4 regions of the Brevibacillus sp. genome follow, and region 1 is predicted to be linked to each of the others. Evidence: riboswitches for the same ligand, from Rfam matches in the RefSeq annotation. Region 1 holds a riboswitch; each other region holds the start of a gene.

The links. Region 1 has a riboswitch for cyclic di-GMP ahead of DEP07_RS26265 (methyl-accepting chemotaxis protein). Riboswitches for the same ligand answer to the same signal wherever they lie in the genome.
Region 2: it holds a riboswitch for cyclic di-GMP, as region 1 does, so the genes downstream of both, ggt (gamma-glutamyltransferase) here and DEP07_RS26265 (methyl-accepting chemotaxis protein) in region 1, are expected to answer to the same signal.
Region 3: it holds a riboswitch for cyclic di-GMP, as region 1 does, so the genes downstream of both, DEP07_RS08060 (GNAT family N-acetyltransferase) here and DEP07_RS26265 (methyl-accepting chemotaxis protein) in region 1, are expected to answer to the same signal.
Region 4: it holds a riboswitch for cyclic di-GMP, as region 1 does, so the genes downstream of both, DEP07_RS12680 (methyl-accepting chemotaxis protein) here and DEP07_RS26265 (methyl-accepting chemotaxis protein) in region 1, are expected to answer to the same signal.

Annotation. Positions count from the first base shown of each region.
Region 1 is NZ_DOTK01000089.1:113,664-121,102, forward strand. It holds gene thrS (threonine--tRNA ligase) at 1-510, shown strand, start outside; gene DEP07_RS26265 (methyl-accepting chemotaxis protein) at 600-2,330, opposite strand; cyclic di-GMP riboswitch class II at 2,479-2,561, opposite strand; gene moaA (GTP 3',8-cyclase MoaA) at 2,750-3,775, shown strand; gene infC (translation initiation factor IF-3) at 4,038-4,541, shown strand; gene rpmI (50S ribosomal protein L35) at 4,572-4,769, shown strand; gene rplT (50S ribosomal protein L20) at 4,861-5,220, shown strand; gene DEP07_RS26290 (hypothetical protein) at 5,491-5,724, shown strand; gene DEP07_RS26295 (phosphoadenylyl-sulfate reductase) at 5,879-6,580, shown strand; gene sat (sulfate adenylyltransferase) at 6,603-7,439, shown strand, end outside.
Region 2 is NZ_DOTK01000049.1:259,075-266,513, reverse strand. It holds gene DEP07_RS16465 (methyl-accepting chemotaxis protein) at 38-2,026, opposite strand; gene ggt (gamma-glutamyltransferase) at 2,139-3,857, opposite strand; cyclic di-GMP riboswitch class I at 4,042-4,130, opposite strand; gene DEP07_RS16455 (SET domain-containing protein) at 4,377-4,994, shown strand; gene DEP07_RS16450 (glutamine--tRNA ligase/YqeY domain fusion protein) at 5,079-6,746, shown strand; gene DEP07_RS16445 (APC family permease) at 6,885-7,439, shown strand, end outside.
Region 3 is NZ_DOTK01000033.1:38,723-46,161, forward strand. It holds gene DEP07_RS08045 (AzlC family ABC transporter permease) at 1-41, opposite strand, end outside; gene DEP07_RS08050 (TrmB family transcriptional regulator) at 123-941, opposite strand; gene DEP07_RS08055 (hypothetical protein) at 1,047-1,229, opposite strand; cyclic di-GMP riboswitch class I at 1,424-1,507, shown strand; gene DEP07_RS08060 (GNAT family N-acetyltransferase) at 1,748-2,296, shown strand; gene DEP07_RS08065 (methyl-accepting chemotaxis protein) at 2,298-3,761, shown strand; gene DEP07_RS08070 (sensor domain-containing diguanylate cyclase) at 3,996-5,615, shown strand; gene DEP07_RS08075 (MarR family winged helix-turn-helix transcriptional regulator) at 5,868-6,323, shown strand; gene DEP07_RS08080 (MFS transporter) at 6,385-7,439, shown strand, end outside.
Region 4 is NZ_DOTK01000043.1:45,017-52,455, forward strand. It holds gene DEP07_RS12670 (formate--tetrahydrofolate ligase) at 1-786, shown strand, start outside; gene DEP07_RS12675 (methyl-accepting chemotaxis protein) at 1,106-2,563, shown strand; cyclic di-GMP riboswitch class I at 2,786-2,886, shown strand; gene DEP07_RS12680 (methyl-accepting chemotaxis protein) at 2,959-4,932, shown strand; gene DEP07_RS12685 (transporter substrate-binding domain-containing protein) at 5,033-5,890, shown strand; gene DEP07_RS12690 (DEAD/DEAH box helicase) at 6,200-7,439, shown strand, end outside.

The DNA.
Region 1 (7,439 bases):
TTCCAAATTACCGACGCGTTGAAACGCCGCCACCAATGCGGAACGATCCAGCTCGACTTCCAGATGCCAGAGAAGTTTGACCTGACTTATATTGGCCAGGACAACGAGAAGCACCGTCCGGTTGTCTTGCACCGTGCGATGTACGGCTCGATGGAGCGCTTCATCGGCATCCTGATCGAGCACTATGCCGGGGCGTTCCCAGTATGGCTGACCCCGGTTCAGGCTCGCCTGATGAACATCAGCGAGGTACACATTCCTTATGCCGAGCAAGTCAAAGAAAAACTGCAACAAGCAGGAATCCGCGTGGAGCTGGATGCGCGCAACGAAAAAATCGGCTACAAAATCCGCGAAGCGCAAGTGCAAAAAATCCCGTACATGCTGGTCATCGGTGAAAAAGAGATGGCTGACGGCACACTGTCTGTTCGCAGACGCGGCGTAGGCGACGAAGGTGCCATGACTGTGGATGCCTTCGTGGAAAAAATCCGCGCTGAAATCAACGAAATGAAGTAAAAACAACAAAACGGTCATGAAAAAGGGCAGTCTCTTCCGCGATGAAGAGAACTGCCCTTTTTGCTTTTTTCGTGATTCGTGAAAGGAAATTACAGAGCGGATTCCAGGCGGGACAACAGGGAGACGACCTCGCTCGATGCCTCCTGGAGCAAGAGATACGTTTGCTGCGCTCCCGCCAGATCTTGAGCCTGGTACTGCTCGACGGCTTGCTTGGCGTAAGCATGAACCATCCGGTGCGGCTCCTCAAGCTTTTTGAAGATCGGATTGTTTCGCACTTGGGCAGACAACTCGCCATAGTACCAGTTCCCGAGACGGCATGTGTGGTGGGAGCCCATTTCGCTTGCGTTCAAGTGCTCCAAGCCCAAAAACATGTTGTAAATTTTCCATTTCCACAGAAGATGGTCGGTTTTTGCCACGCGGACGATGTCTTTCGAGCTGAGCTTGACGTTGATCGTAAAGAATGTTTTGCGGTAATCGTCCATTTTTCGGCTCAATTCCAAAATCAGCTGGGCCGTATCCTTGGCGATTTCCTGCGAATGCGCGCTCAAGTCAAAGATCGTGGAGTTGCGGCGGGCAATGTCCGTTACGGAAGAAGCCTGCTCCTCGGTCATGGCGGCAATTTGCGAGGTCGATTGGCTGATTTCCTGCATCGCGGTCACAATTTTGTTCAAGGCGACGTCAGCGTATTGGGCCTCACTCACACAGCGCTCAACCAGTTTGCCTGTATCGTCCATTTGCTGGGTCACCTGATTGGAGACATGCTGCAACGATGCCATATTGGTTGTAATTTGGCTGATTTGTTCTTTTGTATGCTCGGCCAATTTGCGAACTTCCGAGGCGACAACCGCGAAGCCGCGCCCCTGGTCGCCTGCCCGCGCAGCCTCGATACTGGCGTTGAGGGCGAGCAGATTCGTTTGCTCGGCGATTTCCCGAATAATATGCACGACATCCTGGGTCTGGTGAATCTCCTGATCGAGCTTGTTGACGCGGCCCATGACCTCTTCGAAGACGCGCCCGACTTGGCGGATGTCTCCCAGCGCGGCATTGATGATCTGCCTGCTCTGTTCTGCGGAGTGGACGGCATCGTCCGTTCCTTCCGCCACCTTGATAGCGTGGTTGGCCACTTCCTGAATGGAAGCGCTCATTTCTTCCGTAGCTGCTGTCACGCTGTGGCTTTCCTCAATTTGTTCGTCCATGCCCGAGATGAGCTGTTTGGTCGTATCGAGCTGTGTCATATGATTCAACATGTCGGAGATGCCGAACAAAAATGATTTGAACGTCTCTTCCATATATACTTCCACGATCAGTTGCTGATCGAACGCTGCCAGTTTTTGGACGGATGTGACCATTTGCATCATTTGATGCGGCTGATGGCTCCATTTTTCCATCAAGATCGATGTCATGATCTGAATCAACATATGATGAGCGGAGATAAAATGATCGGCTGTCAGATGAATGCGGCTGTGAACTTGTCCAATCACAATTCTCGTCTTCACGTATTCGTAATCCACATTCGCCTGCAGAAACTGTTCAAGATACAACTCCAATGTGTGTTTCAATTTTCCTAGTGTTGAGTGGTCGAGAATCAGTTTTTGCAATTGATCAACAGCCGTGATTGCGCCGTAAAATTGGTCGACAATCTTCGCTTTAAAGGGCGAAAGCGTTTCGGCAGCATTTTTGACATGGGCGAGCGTGTCTTGATCCACCCCTAAAAAGGACAAGCGCTCCTTTACTCGTTCTCCTACTTGATCGATGTCAGTCGTGTGAGAGGATTTTACGTACTCTGTCCATGGCTTTGTTTTCTTCGTAAAAAATGGCATGCAGACCTCCGGATTCTTTGCTTTTCTCTTTTTTAGTCGTTCGCTTCAAAACGGGGGAAGAGAGCATACGTCAATGGTGCTTTGGTGAGTGAATTGGCGATAGTGGACACGACAAATGTTCTGGGATAAAATAAACCGACCCTACAGCAATAATAGGGTCGGTTGCACTACTCACTCCCAGCCATTCAAGTGCCCACATACAAATCGCTGATCATCGCTTCCACTTTCAGTTATACAATTTCACAATATATAGTCATATTAGCTTATATTAATTGAAAAAGGGAATAGCAAAAATGAGCTATTTACACTTTCAAGCAAAATATTATGGTTTTGCATAGGAACAACCAGGCGAAAGTGCAGGAAAGCTATTACGCCCGATCGTGGATATGATACGCTAGGAAAAAGGAGAGTGACAGCCAATGCCAGAGCAGTCGCCACTCGTTGATACACGAAATCGCCCTCTCCGCGATTTGCGTATTTCCGTGACAGACAAATGCAATTTTCGTTGCAGATACTGCATGCCTGCGGAAATTTTTGGACCGGACTTTGAGTTTTTGCCGCAGCACAAGCTGCTTTCATTTGAAGAGATTGTTCGCCTGACCGACATTTTCGCCTCGCTTGGCGTCCAGAAAATCAGAATTACAGGTGGAGAGCCGCTCATGCGCAGAGGCTTGCCTGTGTTAATTGAAATGATAAAAAAAGTAGCAGGTATTCACGACATCGCTATGACCACCAACGGTTCGTTGCTCGTCCGCCACGCGCAGGCTCTGAAGGAAGCAGGACTTGACCGCGTGACAGTCAGTCTCGACAGTCTGGACAACGAGCGGTTCGGCACATTGAACGGCAGGGGCTATCCGGTAGAAGCCGTGCTGGACGGCATACGGGCGGCGGCTGAAGCAGGTCTTGGCGTGAAAATCAACATGGTCGTGCAGCGGGGAGTGAATGACCAAGATATTTTGCCGATGGCCAAATACTTCCGCGAGCAGGGGCATACTTTGCGCTTCATTGAATTTATGGATGTCGGAAACTCCAATGGCTGGAAGCTGGATCAGGTCGTGCCGTCCAGCGAAATCGTCGGCATGATTCACCAGGAGATGCCGCTTGTTCCGATCGAGGCAAATTACTTCGGGGAGGTCGCTTCGCGCTATCGCTACGAGGACGGGGATCAGGAGATCGGGCTGATTTCTTCTGTGACGCAAGCTTTTTGCTCCACCTGTACCCGCGCCAGGCTGTCCGCAGAGGGCAAAATGTACAACTGCTTGTTCGCTTCTGCGGGAGAAGACTTGCGCGAGCCGCTGCGAAACGGAGCGAGCGACGATGAGATCAGAGCGCAGATTCAGACGATCTGGAGCAAGCGCGATGAACGATATTCAGAAGAGCGGCTGGATGAGACGCCTGGCCTCGTAAAACGTCCCAAGGTGGAAATGTCGCACATTGGAGGATAGTGTGTGATAAGCCTTGACAAAGACAACTCTAACCTGTATCATGAATTGAGTGTATAAACACTTCATACTTCGAGAACAAGCAGAGGCGCCCAGCTTCTCACCTGCGTCGACGTCTTCCACGACTGTTGACAGGTAACTCTTATGCAAAGATCCTTGGATCTGATGAAATTGCTTAGGTGAGATATGTGCGGGCGCAGATGCGTTCGCACATTTTTGTTCCTTCTCGAAATTGACGGAGGTGGCAAGTATTAGCAAGGATCAAATGTTAATCAACGAAGCGATCCGTGCCCGTGAAGTCCGTTTGATCGGTGCTGACGGGAGCCAATTGGGAGTCGTACCTTTTAGGGAAGCGTTGCGCATTGCCCAGGAAGCCGAACTGGATCTGGTAAACGTTGCTCCTACAGCCAAACCGCCTGTTTGCCGTATCATGGACTATGGAAAGTTCAAGTACGAGCAGGCGAAAAAGGAGAAAGAAGCGCGGAAAAACCAGAAGATCATCGAGCTGAAAGAAGTGCGTTTTTCGTCCAACATCGAGGAACACGATTTTCAAACCAAGCTTCGCAACGTCCGCAAGTTCTTGGAGGATCATCACAAGGTGAAGTGTACGATCCGTTTCCGTGGACGTGAAATCACCCACTCCGAAATCGGCCTTGGCGTTATGGAACGTGTGGCTGCCCAGTGTGAAGATCTCGCTACGCCTGAGCGTAAACCGAAGATCGAGGGCCGCAGCATGATCATGATTCTGGCTCCGAAAGCGGAAAAGTAAGATAGTAGTTTAGACAGGAGGATTTTTCAGATGCCTAAAATGAAAACCAACAAGGCTGCTGCGAAACGTTTCAAAAAGACTGGAAGCGGCCAATTGAAGCGCGACCGCGCATTTGGTAGCCACTTGTTCGCTAACAAATCGACGAAAGCGAAGCGCCACCTGCGCAAAGCTGCACTCGTTTCCAAAGGCGATCAAAAACGTATTGAGCAAATGCTCACTTACCTGTAAGTTTTTGTATCACTACACACATTACGCAGCATGAGCTCCCTAAGCGCCTAGCAGTAGGCCGCCATGCTGGAAAGACCAGGAGGAGTTTAGTATGCCAAGAGTAAAAGGTGGCATTGTTACACGCCGTCGTCATAAGAAAATCTTGAAGCTGGCGAAAGGATACTTCGGTTCCAAACATCGCCTGTTTAAATCCGCTAATGCGCAGGTAATGAAATCCCTGCTTTATGCATACCGTGATCGTCGTCAAAAGAAACGCGACTTCCGCAAACTGTGGATCACTCGTATCAACGCGCAAGCTCGCTTGAACGGTCTGTCCTACAGCCGTCTGATGCATGGCCTGAAAGTGGCTGGCATCGAAGTGAACCGCAAAATGCTGGCTGATCTGGCTGTTAACGACAAAGCTGCTTTCAACGAACTGGCAACAGTTGCAAAAGGCAAGCTGAACGCTTAATCAGCTGCATCACGAGCCGACCTTTTCCCCGTGGGGAGAGGGTCGGTTTTTTTGCGTATAAAGGTCTTTCCCTTTTTCCATCCGCAAGACAGCAAGTATCGGCAAAAAGCAGCCAAACGGCTTTTGCCGCCAAAAAATGGGCGTGGGACGTAGAAGAACTTCCGTCTCAGGTTGGAGAGAAAAACAATCTTCCGTCCGTGTCGGAGGGACTGCCTCCTGCCATACAATAAAAAGTGTCAAAGGAAAACATTGGATAGGGAGAGATCATATATGAAAAAACAAAAATGGATGATGATGATGGGTGCTACGGCGGTTGTTTGTTCGGCGTTGTTCGTTCCGGGAGCATTTGCCAAAGAAAAAGACGATGTCTATGTAGCACCGGTCGTTTTCACGAAAGGCGCACCTCTTGTGCAAAACGTGGATCAGGTCAAAAATACGATTCCTACCAGCAGCACATTTATTATCCCGCCTGCCAAAGAAGACGTGAAAGTAGAAAAGAAATAACAGCGAAATACCGCGAGAAGCGATCAGGCATAATGTCTGGTCGCTTCGTTCATTTTGGCGTGGCCGATGCAGTTTTGTCGGCAGGACGAATCTCCACTTCCGGATTTTCAACATATGATGGTGGGTGAATCCTAGCAGGAAGGGAGTTTCGCTGATGAGCAATCGCCAGAGGATGGCGGATGAGGAATTGCAGGTATGGGCATACCGGATGGAAGCCAAATTGCCACAGGACGTGCTGGTTCTGGCGGTAGAAAACTTTGCAGGCAATCTCGTCCTCGCCTCAAGCTTTGGTGCCGAAGATGTAGTGCTGATCGACATGCTGCATAAACTGGCGCCGACCATACCTGTCTTTTATCTCGATACGAACAAGCATTTTGCCGAAACCTACGAGACGCGGGACAAACTGCAAGAGCGTTACCAGACCAAGTTTATCCAGGTGTTGCCACAGATGACGCTGGCTGAGCAGGAAGAGAAGCATGGAGCGAAATTATGGGAAACGGACCCGAATCTTTGCTGCCAAATTCGCAAGGTAGAGCCATTGCAGCGGGTTTTGTCCGGCTACGACGCGTGGATTACAGGAATACGCCGCGATCAGGCGCCGACACGCGCCCATGCGAAAAAAGTGGAGTGGGATGACAAATTCAATCTGGTGAAGTTTAATCCGCTTGCGGACTGGACGATGGATCAGGTGTGGGAATATATACATGCAAATCAGGTCCCTTACAATCCGCTGCATGATCGCCACTATCCGAGCATTGGCTGCAGTGTGTGCACCCGGCCTGTCCTCCCGGGGCAAGATCCGCGTGCAGGGCGCTGGGCCGGCTTTGACAAGACCGAGTGCGGTCTGCACAAGTAGGAGAGGAAGAGGGGGAGTTGGCATGCAAACGATCTTGCCGCACGGCGGAACGCTCATCAATCGGCTGGTGAACCAGGCGGAAGCGGCAGACAACGCAGGTGTCAAAAAAGTGATCACGATAGACGAATGGACCTTGTCCGATCTCGATTGTTTGGCGATTGGCGCCTTTTCGCCGCTGACAGGCTTTATGAACGAGGCAGACTACCGCTCTGTCGTCGAGACGATGCGGCTCGCAGACGGGACAGTGTGGCCTTTGCCGGTAACACTTGCTGTCGATCCGCTCGCGCATGCGGACATTCAGCCGGGAGACAGGGTGTTGTTGCGCGGGGAGGATGGGGAGGATTATGCGGTTCTTCACGTGCAAAGCTGCTATGAGCCGGACAAGGAACGGGAAGCGAGACAAGTATTTCGCACGGCCGATCAGGCGCATCCGGGCGTGAAAAAGCTTGCCCAGAAGCCGGGCCTGTATGTGGGCGGCCCTGTGCAAGTGCTGAAAAGACCGAGGCCAAAGCGTTTTGCCGAGTATTATTTGACGCCGCAAGAAACGCGAGAAAGCTTTGCCAGACAAGGCTGGAAAACGGTGGTCGGCTTTCAGACGAGAAATCCCGTCCACCGGGCGCACGAGTACATCCAGAAAGCGGCGATGGAAATCGTTGACGGGCTGTTTCTCAACCCGTTGATGGGGGAGACGAAGTCGGACGATATCGATTCGCAAGTGAGAATGAAAAGCTATCTCGCCCTGCTGGAAAATTACTATCCGAAACAGCGCGTGCTGCTCGCCGCCTTTCCGGCAGCCATGCGTTATGCGGGGCCGAGAGAGGCGGTTTTTCACGCGCTCGTCCGCAAAAACTACGGCTGC
Region 2 (7,439 bases), on a different contig from region 1:
CCGGATGCTGCTGCCCGGCGGTTTTTTGATTGCCTCGCTATATTTTGAAGCGGCTTACGTGAGACTGCAGCTCTTCGGCGATACGGGCCAGGGAAGCAGCGGAGGAGTTCACTTCTTCCATGGCAGCCAGCTGTTCTTCTGTGGCGGCAGAAACGCTTTGCGTTCCGTCTGCCGAATTTTCGGCGACTTCCTCAATGCCGCTGACCAACTCTACTACCTTCTGGGTTCCAGCCGACATTTGCTCGGAATACGTCTTCACTTCCTGGATTTGGCTGGCGACTTGTGCGACAGCATCCTGGATTTGCTCGAAAGACTTGCCAGCATTGTTCACTACTGTCAGTCCGATCGCAACTTCGTTTGTTCCTTGTTCCATCGACAAGACGGCTTGATTCGATTCAACCTGAATCGCCGTAATCAGTTCTTTGATTTGCTGGGCAGATTGGGCAGACTGCTCGGCCAATTTGCGTACTTCGTCTGCCACAACAGCAAACCCGCGTCCTTGCTCGCCTGCTCTGGCGGCTTCGATTGCAGCGTTCAAGGCAAGCAGATTGGTTTGCTCGGCAATAGCGGTAATGACCTGGACGATTTGTCCGATTTCCTGCGAGCTGTTCCCCAAGCGCTTCACGATGTCTGCGATGTTGCTGACCGTATTTTCGATCGATTGCATCTGGCTGATCACGACTTGCAAAGCTTGATTGCCTTCCACGGCGATGCGGGAGGCGCTCAATGCGGATTCGTCCGCGTGCTGTGCGTTGGTGGCGACTTTTTCCGCGCCCTGTGATACTACCTGCATGGCGTTCACGCTGTCTTCCACGCTTCTTACCTGCTTCTCGGCGCCGTACGCGACTTCCTGGATCGTAATGGCGATCTGCTCCGTTGCCTTGCTGGTATGCTCGGCGTTGACCGACAACTCCTCTGCGGAAGAGGCCAGATCAGTAGCCGTATCATTGACCTGCTGAATGATCGTGCGCAGGTTGTGGACCATGGCATTGACCGATTGAGAAAGTTGACCGACTTCATCCTGCGAGCGAATTTGCAAGGCGGATACGGTAAGCTCCCCCTCGGAAATCCGGTTTGCTACAGCGGCAACCTCGACGATCGGGCGGGTGATTTGCCGGGAGATCGCATAGGCGATGGCGATGACCGCTGCGACTACGGCAAAGACGATCAGCATGACGTTGTTGCTGACAGCAGAGACGCCAGCGGTGATCGATTCAACAGGAATATGCAAGTACAGGCCAAAGTTGGTTTTGGGGATCGGAGAGTAAGTGACGACATACTCCTTGCCTTGATCCGTGTAGCTGTATGAGCCTTTTTCCGCAGCGCCTGTTTTCAGGATGTCCTGCAAAGGCTGGGGCAGGGCCGATTCCTCAAGCGGCTTTCCGATCAGCTCCTGGTTGGGGTGGTACTGCACCTGATGCTTGTTGTCCACCAGAATCGGATAGCCGTCATTGCCTACATTCAAATTTGCGAGAAACGTGGCTGCGAAATGATCCACGTTGACAAGTCCGGTCAATACGCCGAGCGCTTCATTGTTTTTTCCTTTGACAGGGGAAGCGACAATGATCGAGCGATTGCCCGTAGTTTTGGCGACGAGGACATCGGAGTAGCTGGGCTTGCCCTGCATGCCGTCTTTGAAAAATTGCCGCTCGCCGAGGTCGATCCCGACGCTTTTCGGGAAGGTGTCAGCGGTTACTTTTCCGTCGCTTGAAATAAACGTATTGCCATCGTACAGCTTCATTTCTTCGGTAAACTTGCGGATAAACTCATTTTTGGCTGCCGCGTCGGCAGATTGAATATCAGAGGTGCGGGCCAGCACCTGAATTTCCGTCATGCGCCGATCGAGATACTGGTCCATAGCCATAGCTGTACTTGAAGTCAGGTCTACATAAGACGATTTTTGCTTATCGATCAAAATGGTTGAAAAGCTGTTTGTAATAAAAAAGGAAACGGCAGCAAGCGGGATGACCGCTACGGCAAGAAACCACAGGATCATTTTATTTCTGAGTTTGTTGAAAAAAGACATAGGCTCTCCACTCCTAATTGGTGGTTGATTCAACTGCGCGAGGCAAGGAACGCTGCCCGCACAGAGTAGACACAGCCAGACTGCTGAGAAGATTCAGCAGCCTGACCATCAGTTAATATCCCATTGCCGCGCCTTCCCCGCGAGGGTCTGCGCCGCCGAACTTCACGTTCGTTTGCGGATCGATCAAAATGGCGCCGGATTGTCCCATCGCATCTGTATAGGCTGCTTCCAGCTTTTCAACCGGATGTCCGCGCTTCACGAGTTCGTCCAACACTTCCTGTGGAATCCGGCTTTCGACTTTCAAATTGTTGGAGGCGGAGCCCCAGTTGCGTCCGTGCAGCCATCTTGGAGCTTCGATCGCATCCTGTACGCTGAAACCGAAGTCGACAATACGCGTTACGAGAGCCGCTTGCGTTTGTGGCTGTCCTTCGCCGCCTTGTGTTCCGTAAAGCAGGTAAGGCTTGTCCCCTTTGAAGAGCATGGCAGGGTTAATCGTATGGAAGGTGCGCTTTCCAGGCTCCAGGTGGTTAATGTGTTTCGGATCGAGAGAGAAGTAGCTTCCACGGTTTTGCAACAGGACGCCAGTGTCTTTCGCTACGATACCGGAACCCCAGTCAAAATAGTGGCTCTGGATGATCGAAACGGCGTTGCCGTCCTTGTCCACGACGCCAAACCAAGTAGTGTCCCCTTTTGGATCGAGCGGCTCTACTGCTTTTGCCGCTTGCTTCATATCGATGCGTGCTGCCAAATCTTTGCCGTGTTGCTTGGACAACAGCTCGTCCACCGGAATGTCGACGAAAGCAGGGTCTGTCAGCCATTTGTCACGGTCGGCAAAAGCTTGCTTGGTGGCTTCTACAATCGTGTGGTAGTAGTCCGGCGTCCCTTCGCCCATGCTCTTGAGGTCGAAGTTGTTCAACACGTTCAAGATCGAGAGCGAAGCCATGCCCTGGGAGTTGGGCGGTACGTTGTAAGCCTTGTAGCCGCGGTAGTCGACTGTAATCGGTTCTGCCCATGTGGAGGTGTGTTTTTCAAAGTCTTTCAAGGTGAGCAGCCCGCCGTTTTTCTGCATATCCGCTACGATTTTTTTGGCGACTTCGCCTTTGTAAAATCCGTCTGCTCCTTTTTTCGCAATGATTTGCAAAGTTTTGGCCAGGTCCTTTTGCTTGAGGATTTCGCCAGGCGCATACGGCTCTCCGTTCGGCTTCAGGAAGGTTTTGCGGAACCCTTCAAAGCGCTGGAGGTTTTTCAAATCGTTATCGTTCGGATCGATGGCGTATTTTGTCCAATAAACCTGGTTCGGTGAGACGGGATATCCATTTTCAGCGTATCCGATCGCCGGTTCGAGCAGCCTGTGCCACGGAAGCTTGTTGTTGCCCATGCTTTTGTGCGCGTAGTTGTACGCTTCCCACCAGCCGGAAACAACGCCTGGCACCGTATTGGCAGACTCGTAGCCGCGGGAAGGGATTTTTTCGTAGCCTTTGCCTTTGTAGTAGTCGATCGTTGCTTTTTCGCCAGCTCGTCCGCTGCCGTTCAGCGCTTTCAGTTCCTTGGTCTTGGCGTTGTAGATGAGCCAGAAGTTATCTCCGCCGATCGTTGTGTAATGCGGGTAGACGACGGCGAGAGTAGAAGCGGCGGTGATGGCGGCATCTACAGCGTTGCCGCCGTCTTCCAATGTTTTCAGGGCTGCTGCTGTAGCCAGATAGTGTGGTGTTGTTACCATTGCGTTTGGCGACATTGATGTTGGCCGATTAGCTGCTTGAACCGGAGACAGGGTTGCCAGGCCGATTGCAGTAGTCAATGCGACAGTAGAAAGTTTCTTCCAGAATGACATCGTATGAAGCCTCCTTGTATGTTTGATGAACGATTCCAACAATCCGACAGCTTTTCGCAGCCTCACCTCCTTAACTGAAAATGAATATTTTTACACATAAATACATAAATGGACAAAAATAGACAATTGTTGCGCAAAAAAAGACCAATGATATAGGATCATTGGTCTTGTCCTACACCAATACTTCGGTAGCTGGCTGGCATGCCCGCTTGTGCGGAGGTAGCCCCTCTAGCTTTGCGTCGCCGGATTTCCCCGGGTTTGCCGTTTCGATATCAATGGGTAACGCATCCAGTTGATAATAGAAAACTGATTCAATTGTTACAGGAAAATTTTCCTAATCATCCGTTTGTCAATAATATAGACTATTTGTCGATTGGGGTAAATAAGAAAAATTTTTTTAATCTAGAAAAAAAGGGAGGAACAGGGAGTTGTGCGTTTTTCCCGACATTCACACACCACTATTGGCCGAACTGCTTATGATGGTAAAAACGCACATTTGCCAAGGAGTGAATCAAGGCCATGATGCATCCCGATACGGAGCTTCGCTATATCAACGATGAAATCGGGTACGGTGTTTTTGCGACAAAATTGATCCCGAAAGGCACGATTGTCTGGGCACAGGATGACCTGGATCAGGTATTGGACCCGGCATATGTGGAAAAACTGGACCCATTGAGAAAGCAGGATGTGCAGAAGTATTCCTTCAAAAATCAGTTTGGAAAATACATCTTGTGCTGGGATAAGGCCCGATTTGTGAACCACAGCTTCCATGCGACCTGCGTGGCGACGATGTACGACTTGGAGCTGGCTGCCAGAGACATTTTGCCGGGGGAAGAGCTGACCGATGATTACGGTACGCTGAATCTGGATGAACCGTTTGATTGCTTGCCGGAGCCGGGCACGAATCGATCGCGGGTGATGCCTGATGACTTGCTGCGCTATTATCGGCAGTGGGATGAGGTTGCAGCTGAAGCTTTCGCCCGGTTCAATCATGTTGAACAGCCGCTGCTCCACCTGGTTCGACCCAAGCATTTGAAAATTATTCGCGGCATAACCGAGCAGCGTCGTTCCCTCGACTCTATCATTTCGTTGTACTGCCAGCCGCAATCCCAATGGCAAAAAGAGCAGGAATGGTAGAGACAGCGGGCCGGACAACGGCCCGATTTTGTTGAACTCTGGGAAGAGAATCAGTATTATGGAATGTAAAGGTGAAGTGAAAGGTTGATTTCATTGGAAAACAAGGTAGCGTCATCCAATTTTATCCGCAATATCGTGATTGACGACTTGCAAGAAGGCAAGGTCAAGGAAGTCATTACCCGCTTTCCGCCGGAACCGAACGGGTATCTTCATATTGGACATGCAAAAGCCATCTGCCTCAACTTTGAGCTGGCAAGCGAGTTCAAAGGAAAGGCCCACCTCCGTTTTGACGATACCAATCCGGTGAAAGAAGACACAGAGTACGTGGAAGCAATCAAAACAGATGTACAGTGGCTCGGCTTTGAATGGGACGGGCTGTTTTTTGCATCGGATTACTTTGAAGAAATGTACAAGCGTGCGGTGTTGCTGATCCAAAAGGGCAAAGCCTACGTGGATGATTTGCCTGCCGAAGAAATGCGCAAGCTGCGCGGAACTTTGACAGAACCAGGGGTAGACAGCCCGTTCCGCAACCGCTCTGTGGAGGAAAACCTCGACCTGTTTGCTCGCATGCGCAATGGCGAGTTCAAGGACGGGGAAAAAGTGTTGCGTGCGAAAATCGATATGAGCTCTCCGAACATCAACATGCGCGATCCGGTGATTTATCGTATTTCTCATGCGACCCATCACAACACAGGCGACAAATGGTGCATCTACCCGATGTACGACTACGCCCATCCGCTGGAAGATGCGATTGAAGGCGTTACCCACTCGCTCTGTTCACTTGAATTTGAAGACCATCGTCCACTGTACGATTGGGTCATCAGCGAGTGCGAGATGGAAAATACTCCGCGCCAGTACGAGTTTGCCCGTTTGAACCTGACCAACACCGTCATGAGCAAACGCAAGCTGAAACAGCTCGTGGACGAGAAAGTGGTAGATGGCTGGGACGATCCGCGCATGCCGACCATTGCCGGCTTCCGTCGCCGCGGTTTTACCCCTGAAGCGATTCGCACGTTTGCCCGCGAGATCGGGGTAGCGCGCAGCAACAGCACGGTAGACGCGAAAATGCTGGAGCATTTCATTCGCGAAGACTTGAAGCTCAAGGCGCCGCGCACCATGGCTGTCTTGAATCCGCTCAAAGTCGTCATTACGAACTACCCGGAAGGCCAGGTAGAAATGCTCGAAGCCGAGATCAACCCGGAGAACCCGGAGATGGGCAATCGCCAAATTCCGTTCTCCCGCGAAATCTACATCGAGCAGGACGATTTCATGGAAAACCCGCCGAGCAAGTATTTCCGCCTGTTCCCGGGAAATGAGGTTCGCCTGAAGCACGCGTACTTCATCAAGTGCAACGATGTGGTGAAGGACGCCGACGGAAACGTCATCGAGCTGCATTGCACCTACGATCCTGAAACCAAGAGCGGCAGCGGCTTTACTGGCCGCAAGGTAAAAGGAACAATCCACTGGGTAGAAGCTTCTCAGGCAGTTCCGGCTGAATTTCGCCTGTACGAGCCACTGATTATGGATGACGAAGATTCGGAAGGAAGCTTCCTGGACAACATCAATCCAAATTCGCTGGAAGTGCTGAACGGATTCGTCGAGCCGAACATGAAAGAAACGCAGCCGCAGGACAAATACCAATTTTTCCGTCACGGATACTTCAATGTCGATCCGAAGCATACAGCGGCGGACAAACTGGTCTTCAACCGGATCGTTTCGCTGAAAAGCTCGTTTGAACTGCCAAAAGCGTAAGCATATCAAGCCTGAAAACCAAACGCTGTTGCGGCATGGGGAACCGTGTGCAACAGCGTTTTTTGGTGCGCAAACGGTGGAACTTTTCCCATTCGCGTGTATAATTATTCGTGTCGTGTAACAGAAGGAGGACAGACAGTGAATGGGAGTGCAGAGCTTACACGCAGCTTGAAGTTGTGGCATATCGTCGTCATTGGCCTTGGCTATATGGCTCCAATGGCCGTTTTTGATACGTTTGGCATCGTTGCCGAAGAAACAGGGGGGCATGTTCCTGCCGCTTACGCAGTGACCTTGCTGGCGATCCTGTTTACCGCGGCGAGCTACGGGAAAATGGTCCGCGTCTTCCCGTCGGCCGGGACAGCGTATACCTACACGCAGCAAACGATTCATCCGTATGCCGGGTTTTTGGTAGGGTGGGCCTCGCTGCTCGATTATTTGTTCTTGCCGATGATCAACGCTTTGCTGACGGGTGTGTATCTTTCGTCCGTATTTCCCGATGTGCCGACCACGTGGTGGATTATCGGGTTTATTGTCCTGATTACTTTATTAAACGTATTTCGCGTGACAGTAACGGCATCCGTCAACTCGTTTCTGGTGCTTTTTCAGATCGCCGTCGTTATTTTGTTCGCCGGACTGGCTATCCGTGGCTTGATCAATGGAGATGGGCTGGGCCAGGTGCTGAACGTCCGTCCG
Region 3 (7,439 bases), on a different contig from region 1:
TAACCGAGCAAGGTCGGAATGCAATCTTTGACCCCCTGCATGAAGCTTCCCTGATCTCTTGCGTTCGACAACGTTTCTACGTGCAGTTGCTCTCGCCCCACTGTTCTCCCTCTCTCTCTTTTTCACTGCTGGTTAAGAAAGCTTTTTCCCGTAACCACCTGGTAAAGATCCGGTTTGTTTCGCCAAAGCGTCTCGACTTTTTCCGGTCCCAGCACCTTTGTCACTTCTGCAAACATAATGTCGTGGCGAATGTACTCGACAGCCACCAAAACGAGAGCCGGGTCCTTCGTTTTGACGGCCCAGGCAGCCGTATTTGGCGCAAAATTGGCGATCAGGACTTCCTCCAAATCTCGCGCCACGATCGTGAGATGCCCGCCCATGCGCTCTTCTGCGACATCTGGCGCCATGTAGTCATGGTGATACGTCGTTCCCACCCGCGTCTGTGCTTGCCCAAACAGCACGGTAAAAACAGAAATGCCTGCCTCTGTGCACGCATCTACACTTTCCTGGATAGCCGGCACCTGCGGCTCCCAGATCGACAGCCATACTTCTCCTGTCGCCTGCTTGATCATTTGCCGCATCTCCGTCAGCACCAGTTCGTCGCCGCTGATCCGGCGAATCACATCGACTTCTTGCTCAGACTCCAAAGCGGACAAGCTTTTTTCCAAATAGTCGAAGGACTGCTCGAACTGTCCACGCAATCTGCGAATCAACTCTCTGGCCGCAAGCGGCGCGTAAGTCACAGGCTCTGAAGGCACCGTATAGACCGCCCCTTTTTCCAGCAGCTTGCCTATGACCTCGTAAATCATCGAGCGCGGTACGCCGGAGCGCTTGCTGATTTCGTATCCGGTAATCGGAGAATGCTTCAACAAGCCAATGTAAGCCTTGCACTCGTATTGGGAAAAACCGAGCTTTTGCAACTCTTTGTAAATGTCGTCCATATCGTCCTCTTTAGTCGTTAGTCTTATACTCACTATAATGCCTCTCCCGCCAAACATGCAACAAAAAAAGCCCTCGGCATTCGAGAGCTTTTTTCACACATGCTGTTAAGCGATTTCTTTCACTTTAATATAAGAAACGTTTCGCACATTGATGACGATGTCGTCGTACTGGAGCCATCCATCTTTCTGGTTGGCGACCATCTGGATGATCTCTTCCGGTTCTGTCGTCTCAATGCGGATCACTTCTCCCCCTGAAAAGTGAAATTCGATTGTTTTCGTCTCTGCCATCCTCTCATCCCTCCTCTTCTCTCTATCTTTATCGGATGGATGGTAAAATTTTGTTACGCTACTCTTACCGTTACCTTAATTCTGACTATTTTTATAAAGAATTGGTTATTTTTACCCTACCAAAACTTGACAAGACTGTTTCTTTTGGATTATATTTTGCATGATTCGACATGACTATACATTTTTCGCAAACTGAATGACAAAGGCAAAGTCATCGAAAGGTGGCGACGCAAAACCACGGGTCTAAAGTCTTCGACCATGACAGCCGGGTTGCCATACATCATGTGCGTAATTGTGCGATGATGGTGACTGAAGGCTGTTCCCGTGTGTGGAATGGCCTTTTTTGTGTGAAAAACGTCTCGACGTTTTTCAGGAAATTGGATGTGGCCGCTTGCGGTCAACAAAACGGTCATGGCCGTTTTGTGTGCAATCTCATAGAAAGGAGGCGCCAGTCCATCTATCAACAGTAAACTTGTACATGAAAAATCAAAAGAGAGATAAAAATGGAGTGGAGTATTATGTACAAACTGGTTGATTCAGTAGAGTCTTTGGCGAGTTTTCACCAAATCAAGGAGAGCGTTTGGACCTCCATGGGCTTTGAAATGGAATACGTCAAAAATGGTTCCGATGCTTATTTGCTATTGTCAGAAGATGACGAAGCAGGCGGTACTTTTGAATTTACGCCACATGAAAAATCTTCTGCTTTTCTCCGCGATTTGTTTCAGGACGTGTTGAGCGCCGATATGAAAGTGGTGGAAGTAGACAGTTTCGCCGTCTTGCCGAAATACCGCGGAAAACTGGGACGTTGGGGCGTTGCCCTCATGATCGATTATGCTGAAAAACACGGTTATACGCATGCAGTCGGTTTAGCAGACCCGGCTTTTTTTCAGTTGATTAATACAAAATACAACGTCAAAGCGACACAAGTGAAGGATATGGTCTATTACAAAGGGGCGAACGCCATCCCGACCATTTTTCACCTGCAGGAAGCCTATACAAGCAAGGACCATCCCGCATTTTCCTGGTATCAAACGCTTTGCAAACAAATAAAAGTTGAGGTTAGCTGACATGGAACTTTTACAAAGAAGAAATAATTGGGTCGTCATTGTTTTTGCAAGCATCATTACCGTGGTGCAAATCGTGAATCTCATCATGGGAGTGCCGATTTCCTTCGTCTTGACTGTGCTCGGTATTTTGTACGGAGTGCTGGCGCCGTTCGCGTATTTGTCCAATCGTCCGGCGTGGCGCGACAAAATGGCTCCATTCATGAAGTTTTTCAACTTCGCGGTAATCGGCATCTTCATGTTCATAATTACCGGGCTTGATCCTTGGCTGGTCAATATTATGACCATCATGTTCTTCGTAGCCGTCATGGGGATTTATCAGGACAGGCTGATCAACATTTTGACGATCGTGGCAGCGCTCGGGATCGTCACGTACTACTTCCTGACAAATGGCGAGGCGATTTTTTATACCTCCAATCCGGTTCATTTGATGTACTACCTGCTTACCTTCTGCTTCGTATCGGCAACAAGCATGATGCACGCGATATTCAACAACAGACTGCAACAGGAGAGCGAAGAACAGAAGCAGCAGGCGATCGCTTCCAAAGAATCGCTGCAACGCATTTTGGATCAGATCAACGAATCGCTCAGCTCTGTGCAGGAATACCAGGAGAATCTGAACAAGGTGACGGATGGCGTGAATGTCCGGGCAGTTGAAACCGTCGCTTCCCTTCAGGAAATCATGCGCTCCTTCTCTGTGCAAACCGACAACACAAACGAGCTGCGCCGCGAGATGGGCACGACCAATCTCCAGGTAGAAGACATGACCCGTTCTGTTACAGAGATGCACGATTACGTAGAATCGACGAAAGAAGCGACCAATGAAAGCGGCAAGCGCATCAATAACATCGGCAGCGACTTTGAACGCTTCATCAAGGACATCCAGGATACGAACCGACTGATTCAAGAGCTGAACAAAGAAACGGAATCGATTGAAAAAATCATCCAAACGATCTCCGATATTTCGGCACAGACCAACCTGCTCGCACTCAATGCCACCATCGAGGCGTCCAGAGCCGGTGAGCATGGCCGTGGCTTTGCCGTCGTAGCGGATGAAGTGCGCAAGCTGGCCGAGTCTTCCAAAGTATCCTCCGAATCGATCTCGACCTTGTTGATGACGATTCGCGAAAAAATGAAGCTCGTTTCCGACATGATCTCCGAGTCCCAGGTGTCTTTTGAAAAGAACAGCGAAGGCATTATGGAGGTCCAAGAAATGTTTACAAACGTGGACAACTACATGCACAACTTCGCGGAAAAAACCAAAAATCTGCAAGAGTTCATCGTCCACGTGCACAGCATGATCCAGGAAGTCAATGCAAAAGTCGAAGTCAACGCAGACATTACCGACAAGAACAAGGAAAGCCTCGAAGAAGTTCTCGTGCTCGTCTCTGACCAAAAAGAAGAGATCGTCAAAGTATCTGGCGGCTTCGAAAAGATCGAGCAACAAATTCGCGGCTTGAACACGTAAAAACCATTGGCAAAAATTCCACTGAAACTGTCCTCTTTTGAGGGCAGTTTTTTGCATTTATGGCAATAATGTTACCTAATTGTTACAACTGTGAACGAACCTCAACTTTTTTCCATCAAATTATTTTTTCTGCATAGCATGTCCTCCTGGTATCGCTTATAATACACATGAATTTTTTCCGTTTGCTTTCCTTCCATCATGGATCGATCCAACGCAAAGAGAGGCCATAGCCATATGCCTGTTATACATCGTTTCAAGCTGAGCCCGGGGAAAAAGATTGGTCTGACTGCCCTTCTGACGGGTCTGGTTTCCTTGTCCATCGTGTTGACGGTGACAATTTTGCTCGTCGCATCTTATCAGTCCAAGAAGAAGTCACTGATCGATACCACGCTTACTTTGAACTATTCAAGCGCAAGCAAAATGAGTCAAATGATCAATTCCTTGTTCATCTCCATGCGAAGCAGCTTGCGTTATTCCGCCTCAGTCGTAATCGACCACCCCTCGCAGACGCAAAAAGAAGCCGACGAACATCTGGATATCCTTCGCAAAAGCAGCAACTATTTCAATTCGCTAACTGTCGTGGATGAAAACGGGATTATCCGCACCGTTTCTCCGGCGTCCATCGGCACAGTCGGCCAACACATTATCACCAAGGAAGGCAACTATGCCCTGGAACTGAAAAAGCCCTACATTTCCTTGCCCTACATATCTGCGAGAAGCAACCGCCATATTTTGTTCATGAGCGAGCCGATCTACGACAAAGAGGGCAAATATCGCGGCTTCATCGGCGGAACCATCTACCTCCAGGAGCACAACATCATGAACATGATCTTCGGCAGCGCGGCAACGGATACGACCGGATCTTCTTTTTCCATCGTCGGCTCCAACGGGCAGTTGCTGTTCCATCCGGATGAACAGTTGATCGGAAAAGATCTCAAATCCAATCCTGTCGTAAGGAAGCTGATGGCTGGGCGAAGCGGTCATGAACAAATGGCGAGCATACAGGGCGGGCAGTTGCTGGCCGGCTATGCCCCCGTTGCCGAAAACGGCTGGGGCGTCATGGTCACCTCTCCCATCGAGTTTGTCTACAACGAGCTGCATAGTCAGGTGAGACTCATGCTGGTTTATTTGCTGCCCCCTTCCCTGCTTTTGCTCCTGATTGTCATCAAGCTGGCCCACACGCTTGCCAGACCTTTTGTTCAGCTTGCCGACCTGATGAGCAAGATGGGCTCGGAAAAAGTAGAGCTTCCCCAAAATCGGCATCACTGGAACCGGGAAGCTGATTTGTTGACCAAAGCTTTTCGCAATGCCGCCAAAAAAATCAAGCGGAAAACAGACCGTCTCACGCATGAAGCAACGACTGACGCGCTTACGGGACTTGCCAACCGCCGTTCCGTCGAAAATTTGCTGCAACAATGGTTGCGGGAGAACAAAAGCTTTTCCATCCTGCTGTTGGATATTGATCGCTTCAAGCATGTAAACGACACCTTCGGCCATCCTGTGGGAGACGAAGTGTTGAAGCTGTTTGCCCAGATCATGACAACCTCTGTCCGCAAAAGCGATGTTTGCGGGCGGTTTGGCGGAGAGGAATTTATTGCCCTGCTCGGCGGCGCCTCCAGCGAAGATGCCTTTTCCATCGCCGAGAAAATCAGATGCAGCATGGAAAACAGTGTCACACCAACTGGCCAGACGATCACTGTTTCCATCGGGATCGTCAGCAGCACACGTCAGCTTCACTCCGTTCCCGCTTTGATTGAGCTTGCTGACCAAGCGTTGTATCAGGCAAAGCAGTCCGGCAGAAATCGGGTGGTAGTAGCCCAAACCGCGCAACCAAAAAACAGGCTTGATTCGTAAAAACTTGCGTGAGTGAACCCCTGTCTGTCACTCGCGAATAGCAGAGATCGCCTTGGACGCCTCGACGTTCAGGCGATTTTTTTATGCGCCCGTTGACAATATAAGCATCGGGATATATAGTTACTATAGTTAAGTTAACTAAACTAAATTACTTTGCAAGGGCTTTCTGATCTTGTCTTCTGTCTTCTGTCTTCTCCCGGCTCATTTTGTTCAGACTTCGCGCAAATACTATTGTTCACGAGGAGGAAATCCATGCTTGCCGAATATCGAAAAATCGTCCATGAGTTGAACGATGCCTTTTACGAGTATTACATGTACTACAATAAAGTCGCGAAAAAGCTGGATGAGTTTCAGTTGACGCTTCAGCAGGAAAACTTGTTGCAGTACATCATTCGCAATGAACGGGTGACCGTCAACGAGATCGCCGCCTTTTTTTCCATTACGAAAAGCGCAGTCAGCCAAGTGTTGTCTCATCTGGAATCCAGGACGTTTATCAGGCGGGAAAGCAATCCGGAAGATCGCCGGGAGTCGTTTATCCTGCTGGGAGAAGCGGGGCAAAAATACGCGGAGTTGATGGATGAAGCAGACGAAGCGTTTGTGAAACAATACTTTTCCCAAATCGACATGAGCGTGCTCGAACAAATGCTGGAAACGATCAAAAAGGTCAACCGGGCCATAAAAGAATCAGCAGATACAGAAAGCCGGTAAAAGCAAGCAGCCGCGGCTGTGAGCGGATTGTAAATTCATTGGAGAGTTAGTGGGGAAAACCATGAAAAGGAACAACAACCAAAACTGGTCTTTAGGTTTAGTCTTGTTTAATTTATTTATTGCGTACGTCGGAATTGGCCTGGTCGTTCCGGTCATGCCGTCCTTTGCCCATGAGTTGAACCTGAGCGGAGAAGTCGTGGGCTACTTGATTTCCGCCTTTGCCTTCGCCCAGCTTCTCGCCTCGCCGATTACGGGCGTCTGGGTCGATACGTTTGGCAGAAAGAAAATGATTGTCTTCGGCCTGTTCTTGTTCGCATTCTCGGAGCTTATGTTCGGATTGGGCAACCAGGTCTGGATTTTGTTTTTGTCGCGAGTTTTAGGCGGAATCAGCGACGCTTTCATTATGCCAGCTGTCATCTCTTACATTGCCGATCGCACTTCGCTGGAAGACCGCGCTCGCGTGCTGGGCTATCAGGCTGCCGCCATCAGCGGCGGTTTCATCATCGGTCCCGGACTGGGCGGATTCATCGCAGAGCTTGGGATACGCGCTCCATTCTTTTTCGCAGCCGGATTTGCTGGTATCGCCGCCGTTATCTCGCTGTTTGTCCTGGAAGAGTCGCTGACGAAAGAACAAATGGCAAAAAATAAAGCGCAAAAAGTGAGCGTCAGCTTCATCGGTGAGATCAAAAAATCGTTCCGCTCGATCTATTTTGTGCCCCTGTTGATTGTGTTTGTGCTCTCTTTCGGCCTTGCCGCATACGAGATGATGTTCAGCCTGTTTGTTGATGCCAAATTCGGCTTCACTGCCAAAGATATCGCCGTCATCATTACCGTCGGCTCCGTTTTCGGCGTAGTTGCCCAGATCGCTTTCTTTGAGAAGCTGGTGGACAAGTTTGGCGAGAAAAACATGATTCAAACGACGCTCGTGACAGCCGCGCTGTTTATTTTTGCGACGGTCTTCATCAACAGCTATTGGGGAATCATGGTCGTCAGCAGCATCGTGTTTTTTGCCTGCGACTTGCTACGCCCTGCTGTAACCACGCTGCTTTCGAAGATGGCCGACGAGGACCAGGGCTTTGTCGCCGGGATGAACTCCACCTATACAAGCCTCGGAAT
Region 4 (7,439 bases), on a different contig from region 1:
GTCGTAACCGAAGCGGGCTTCGGCGCTGATTTGGGCGCAGAAAAGTTTTTTGACATCAAGTGCCGAAAAGCGGGACTGACTCCATCGGCGGCCGTAGTGGTGATTACCGTTCGTTCGCTGAAATACAACGGCGGGGTGAAAGTGCCTGATCTGGCTGAAGAAAATCTCGCTGCGTTGGAAGCAGGCTTTGCCAACGTTCGCCGCCATCTGGAAAATCTGCAGAAGTTCGGCGTACCCGCGATCGTGGCAATCAACCATTTTGCCACAGATACGCCAAGAGAGATCGATGCAGTCGTGAAGTTGTGCCAGGAGGCCGGAGCGGAAGCGGCGCTATCCAAGGCTTGGGCAGAAGGCGGCGAAGGTGCGGTCGAACTGGCTGAAAAAGTAACGCGGGCGGCAGAGCGTCCTTCGCAGTTCCGCTTTTTGTACGAAGAAGACCGCAGCGTGAAAGAAAAAATCGAGACGGTCGTGAAGGAGATTTACCGCGGTTCTGGCGTAGTCTTTTCGCCATTGGCATTGAAGACGATCCAAAAGATCGAAGACATGGGGCTGGCCCATCTGCCTGTCTGCATGGCGAAGACACCATACTCGTTTACAGATCGGGCTGACCAGCTGGGAGCACCTGTAGACTTCACCATTCAGGTGAGCGAGGTGCGGATTTCGGCGGGGGCAGGCTTTATCGTGGCGCTCACCGGAAGCCTGGTGACGATGCCTGGACTTCCGAAAAAGCCGGCAGCCGAGTCGCTGTACGTGGATGAGCACGGCCATGTAGAGGGACTGAGCTAAGCAACACAAAGGCAAAAAGCTGACACGGGCAACAAAGTGTCAGCTTTTTTTCGCGCTTAGGCAGAGCTAAACAAGCCTGCAAACCCGGTTGTAGTTGATCATGGGAGCTTTCTTTCGTTATCATAGAAGAGAACACCTATCTGTTTTGGAGGTTTTGCTGGAAACCAAAATTCTACCAAAAACAGACGGTGTTTTTCTATTTTTTTCTCGAAAGTTGGGAAAATTGCCTCAGATTATCGGTTGCATAGCGGAAAGGAGGCTCACAGCTACTCATTCATCCATCTTTTCCATACTTCTAAGATGAAGAGGAAGGTGCCATGTGGATCAAAAAACATTGATTACCAAGCAGCGCAATAAAATTGTCATTTGCATTGGATGGCTTATGGTAGTACTGCAAGTAGCGATCGATATAACACGAGGTTTAAGCCTTGCTTTTGTCATTCAGTGGTTCGTGTTTGCCGGGATTTGTTTGCTGCTGATGTGGATGAACCGCGCAGCGAAAACCATTTTGCTCATTCCGTATGTCTTGGTTGGCGTCCTTTCTCTTATTTGTGTTATGCATTTGCTTACTTTTCCCCGGACAGCCGAGAGGAGTATGCTAAATTTGTTCGAGTACCTCGCTCTTGTATCTCTTTATCCCAACTATCGCCCTGTTATTGCGATGTCAGTTGTAGCCATCATTACTGCGAATCTAGGTCAATATCTGAATGTTTATGCAGATGCAAATAATGTTCCGCTCGTCGTGGTTGCCATCATCACGATCTATGTCGCAAAGCTTAACGAGAACGTGTATTTGCAAGCGGAAAGCCGGCATAAGGAAACGCTGTTTGCTAAACAGCAAATCGAGCAAATTTTTGGTAAGGTGTTACATTCGGTGGAGACGCTTAAACAATTCAGCTTGTCGCTAAAAGATAATGTCCTTTTTACGGAACGCGTCTCTCGGGAAGTATTGACGTCTTTTTCCGAGGTGGCTAAAGGCGTGCAACTGCAGGCAGCAAGTGTCGGCGATATCTCCAACTCCGTACAAGATTCAAATCATGGAGTTCAGCGAGTAGCCGCCAGTTCGCAGCGCATGAAAGATTTAACATTAGCGACTGTGAAGGTAACGGAAGAAGGAAATGAACAGGTGTCGACGCTAACGAAACAAATGGCTCATATCAGTACGATCATCGATAAAACCGTGACGTTGATGAACGAGCTTCATGAACGAAATCAGCAAATCGGTTCTGTTCTTTCCAAGATTAGCGAGATCTCCAACCAAACCAACCTGCTGGCCTTGAATGCTGCCATCGAAGCAGCGCGTGCGGGAGAGCACGGGCGGGGTTTTGCCGTGGTTTCTGATGAAGTGAGGAAGCTGGCTGTCCATTCACAGCAATCGACGGAAGAAATAGCAGGCATATTGGTGGATATCCAAAATAAGACAAGCGACCTTGCCAAGCAAATCATTACCGGACAAGCCGCTGTTGTAGACAGTCAAAACGCTGCGCAGCACACAGAATCCATACTAAAACAAATTACAAATAACGCGAATAGCGTTGTGATTCAAGCGGGCGAGGTTGAGACGCTCATTCATGCGTTGGAGAATGGCTCGCTGCGGATTGTGGATGAAATCACCCAGATTTATAGCGTAACGGAACAATCGAGTGCGTCTGTAGAGCAAGTATTGGCGAGTGTAGACGAACAAACAGAACGGATTGAACAAATTGTGGCAAGCTTTAGAGAGTTGGAGCTGCTTACCGATACGTTAAGCAGCTTGGCTGTGGAGTCTGGGAAGTAGCTATGATCTGATAGCATCCCCTTTAAGTAGACATGGTGTGAAAAGCGCACAATGGTTTACTTGGAGGGGCTTTTTTGTAATTTTATGCAAGAAAAGTAGTTTAGCTATCAAACAAATCGGGTAAAGATTTCGTGTGGAAAAAAATCCAAGGCATTATTTGAAAGTTAACCCACATTTTTACTTTCGTGTGCTATAGTAAATTTATAAACAAAATACGACAAAAAATGACAAAGGCAAACCTGTTGAAAGGCAGGGACGCAAAGCCACGGGTCTAAGGCAAGCAGATTGCATTTCTCTGCTGCTACGATAGCCGGGTTGCCATGCCGAACGCAAAAAGGCTGTCCGGGTGGCAGTCTTTTTTGTTGTGAAAAAAAGGATAGGAGGTACACCGTGTGATGGAATCAAGTCTAAAGAAAAAGTTAATTGTCGTTATGTGCCTGCTTTTGATCATCAGCTTGGGCACGGTATGCGGGGCCAGCTACTACAGCTCTTCGCAATTGCTATCATCGAGCCTGGACAAAGAAGCGGAACTGACAGCCAGCAATCTATCCATCCGTATCGACAGCTTCTTCCAGGAAAAAATCGGAATCGTGGAAACAGTCGGGGAGATGATGTCCTCAGACAACAATTTCGAGCATGACTTGAGGCTGATTCAGGAAGCGCAAAAGAAAAACCCTGAGTTTGAAACGTTTTTCTTTTCCTATGACTTGAGCGGCAAAAAGGTCATCAACTTCAAAGGAGAGGAAACCAATCCTTCCGACCGTCCGCATTTTCAGGAAGCAGGAAAAGGCGAAGGGAAAATCATCGTATCCGAGCCGGTTGTTTCCCAACGGACAGGCAATAACATTGTGACGGTCATTTTGCCATTGATGAAAGACAACCGCCAATACGGCTATGTCGGCTCTACTATCCCAATCAATGAGATTCAAAAAACGGTTTCCGAAGAGAAATTCGGGCACAGCGGCTATGCTTTTCTCGTCAGCAAAAAAGGAACGTATATCTGGCATCCGAATAGCGAGTTTATTTTGAAGCAATCCGTGCTGGAAAGCGACATTCCTGAGCTGAAAACGGCATTTGAAGCGACGCAGCAAGGCGGGCATGGAATTATTCAATACCAGCAGGAGCAAACGGCGCAGTTCTCCTCGTACGCATCGACGAAACTGAACTGGGGCGTATTCATCACGGCTCCGGTCAAAGATTTGCACGCTCCGGTAAATGAGCTGTCGATCAAGCTGCTTGCGATTTCACTGGTTGTGTTGGCGCTCGGGATCATTTTCGTATACTGGCTGTCTGTTCGCCTGGTGAAACCGATTCAGCGTCTGAACCAAGTGGTCAATGTGGTGGCGCAAGGGAATCTCACGCAGACCGTTACGGTAGACGGCAAGGATGAGCTTGCGGTGCTTTCCCGTGACTTCAACCAGACTGTTGCGCACTTGAAAGGTCTGATTGAGGGGGTATCGCAATCTTCCGAGCAGGTGCTGCGCTTTACTCAGGAAGTATCGGCAGGCATTGAGCATGCGACGGAAAACGTCAATCGCATCGGGCAATCGATCAATCAAATTGCAGGCGGAGCGGAAGCGCAGGCGACCAGCTCCAAAGATGTCGCGCTGTCCATGAATGATATGGCAGCAGGGATCGTGAAAATCGCCGAGACATCTGCGCATGTTTCCGAGGCGGCGCGCGAGGCTTCGGAACAGGCTGAGCAAGGAACGACTGTCGTGGAGCAGGCGGTGCGGCAAATGGGCAGCATCGGCGAAGGAACAACCAAAGCAACTGAGGCCATCGAACGTTTGAACAGCCGCTCCAAGGAAATCGAAGGGATTCTCGATACGATCAGCCAGTTGACGTCGCAAATCAACCTGCTCGCTCTCAATGCGTCGATTGAGGCTGCGCGGGCTGGCGAGCATGGACGAGGCTTTGCCGTCGTGGCCGGAGAAGTGAAAAATCTCGCTCACCAATCCGAGGAATCGGCTGCGAAAATAGCGACACTGATTCACGAAATCCAACAGGATACCCGTCATGCCGTCGAAGTGATGAACACAGGCAACCGCGAAGCGCACGAAGGAATCACGATGATTGAAGAAGTCCGGGAAATTTTTGCGCATATTTTGGAGTCTTCCCGCAATGTTGCTGCCCATATTTTGGAGGTGTCAGCAGCATCGGAAGAAATGTCCGCAGGCTCCGAGCAGGTGAGCGCCTCGGTGGATGAAATGCATCACATCGCGAAGCTCGCTACTTCTGATGCCCAAAAGGTTGTGGAGGCAACAGCCGAGCAGCTTCAGGCCATTCAAGATATCGCCCGTTCCGTCGAGCATTTGAACGCCGTGACGGAAGAACTGCAACAAGGGGTTGGCAAGTTTAGCCTGTAGGTCCCATCCCTGTTAAAGGGGGGATGCGATATAAGGGATGAGACAGTTTGAACAAAGCAAGACAAACAAAGAGAGCAACAACCAGGAGGAGAAGAAACCGATGAACAAGTGGACCAAAAGAATGGTGGCGAGCACACTCGCTGCAACATTGCTGATGACTGGAACCGGAGCGTTTGCCGCAACTGCGGGAACACCGAATGGACAAGCCGTGGCGGTAGAAGCGGCCAAAAAACAGGACAATAAAAAGTTTGAGTCCCGCCTCGACGAGATCATCGCACGAGGATATATTGTAGTGGGAACGCCTGGGGACTACAAGCCGTTCACATATTTGAATCCGAAGACGAACGAGTTTGAAGGCTACGACATTGACGCCATGAAAGAGTTCGCCAAAAGCCTGGGCGTAGAGGCGCGCTTTGTGCAGACTTCATGGCCGACGATGATGGACGATCTGCTGGCAAACAAATTCGACATCGCGGTAGGCGGCGTGACACGCAACACGGATCGGCAGAAAAAAGCGCACATGGGCGATCCGTACATCGAATTTGGCAAAGCGCCGTTGATTCGCGCGCAAGACAAGGACAAGTACAAGAGCCTGGCCGACATTAACAAGAAAGAAGTGCGAATCGGGGTAAATCCGGGCGGCACCAATGAAAAGTTCGTGCGTGACTATTTGAAAAACGCGACCGTGACTGTCGTTCAAAACAATCTGGACATCCCGGGCCTTGTCGCAAACGGCACGTACGATGTCATGATCACCGATACGATTGAAGCGATGGTTTACTCCAAAGCAGACTCCCGCCTGTACGCTGCTTTGACCGACAAGCCGTTTACCCGCAGCGAAAAGGCGTACATGATTCCGCGTGGCGACTTTATTTTTGCCAGCTATCTCGATGTGTGGATGGACGAAATGAAGCTGCAAGGAAAATTCGATGAGCTGTTCCACAAATGGGTAAAATAAGCGTCGAGTCGAATAATCGATCGCAATGATGCAAAGCAGCAGCCCTGTCTGGAGTGTCCCGGCAGGGCTGTTTTGTTTTTTATGTGTTTCGCCGTATATTCTGACAAAAATCGGTTGATACTAAAAGGGAAATGGGCATAAATCCCGTTTGCAATTTTTCCAGATGCATGATACGATTACAGCTATGTTCTTTGTAGGGTGCTTATGTACAATCGGAGATAAAAGGGCATGTTCCGGCTGTAAGGAATAGTGCCCTTTTTTAGTGAGAATTTTATAGAAGAAGGTAAAGTAAAAGGAGACTGACGTTCATTGACTACTTTTTTTGATTTTGGATTGCACCATTCTATTGTGAGAGCTCTTGGCAACATGGGGTTTGAAGAGGCGACAGCCATTCAGGAGCAAACTGTTCCTGTAGCCTTGCAAGGCCGCGATTTGATTGGACAGGCGCAAACAGGTACAGGAAAAACCGCTGCTTTCGGTATTCCGCTGGTTGAGCGCCTGGATGAAAACAACGGCAATATTCAAGGGGTTGTACTGACACCGACCCGTGAGCTTGCTGTGCAGGTAGCAGAGGAAATCAACAAAATTGCCCAGTTCAAAAACATTTCCGCTCTGCCAATTTACGGCGGTCAAGACATTACCCGCCAAATCAAGGCGCTGAAAAAGCGCCCGCAAATCATCGTAGCGACGCCTGGCCGTTTCATGGACCACATGAGAAGAAGAACGATCCGCCTCGATGCGATCGAGATCGTTGTTCTGGACGAAGCAGATGAAATGCTGAACATGGGCTTCATCGACGATATCAAGGAAATTTTGCAAGAAGTTCCTGACAATCGTCAAACCTTGCTGTTCTCTGCAACTATGCCGAGAGCGATTCAGGAAATTGCCCAGCAGTTCATGAGCGAGCCGACGCTGATTTCCGTCAAACCGAAAGAAGTAACGGTGCCAAACATTGAGCAGCAATACATGGAAGTTGCCGAGAAGCAAAAATTCGACGTTCTGTGTCGTCTGCTTGACATTCATTCCCCTGAATTGGCGATCATTTTCGGTCGTACCAAGCGCAGAGTGGATGAACTGTCCGAGGCTCTGACCAAGCGCGGTTACGGCGCTGAAGGAATCCATGGCGATTTGAACCAGGCAAAACGCGACAGCGTGCTGCGCAAGTTCAAGGAAGGTACGATCGAAGTGCTGGTTGCGACAGACGTAGCTGCCCGCGGTCTGGACATCAGCGGCGTTACACACGTATTCAACTTCGACATTCCGCAAGACTCGGAAAGCTACGTTCACCGTATCGGCCGTACTGGTCGTGCCGGGAAGACTGGTCTTGCCATCACGTTTGTCACTTCCCGCGAGATCGACCACCTGCGTCTGATCGAGCGCGCGACAAACCGCCGTATGGAGCGTCGTTCTGTGCCTAGCATGAGCGAAGCGCTGGAAGGTCAACAACGTTTGACCGTGGAGAAAATTTTGGAGGCGTCAGGCCGCGATGACTTGAGCGCCTACAAAACATTGGCCGAGCAATTGCTGGAAGATATCGATTCCGTGACGC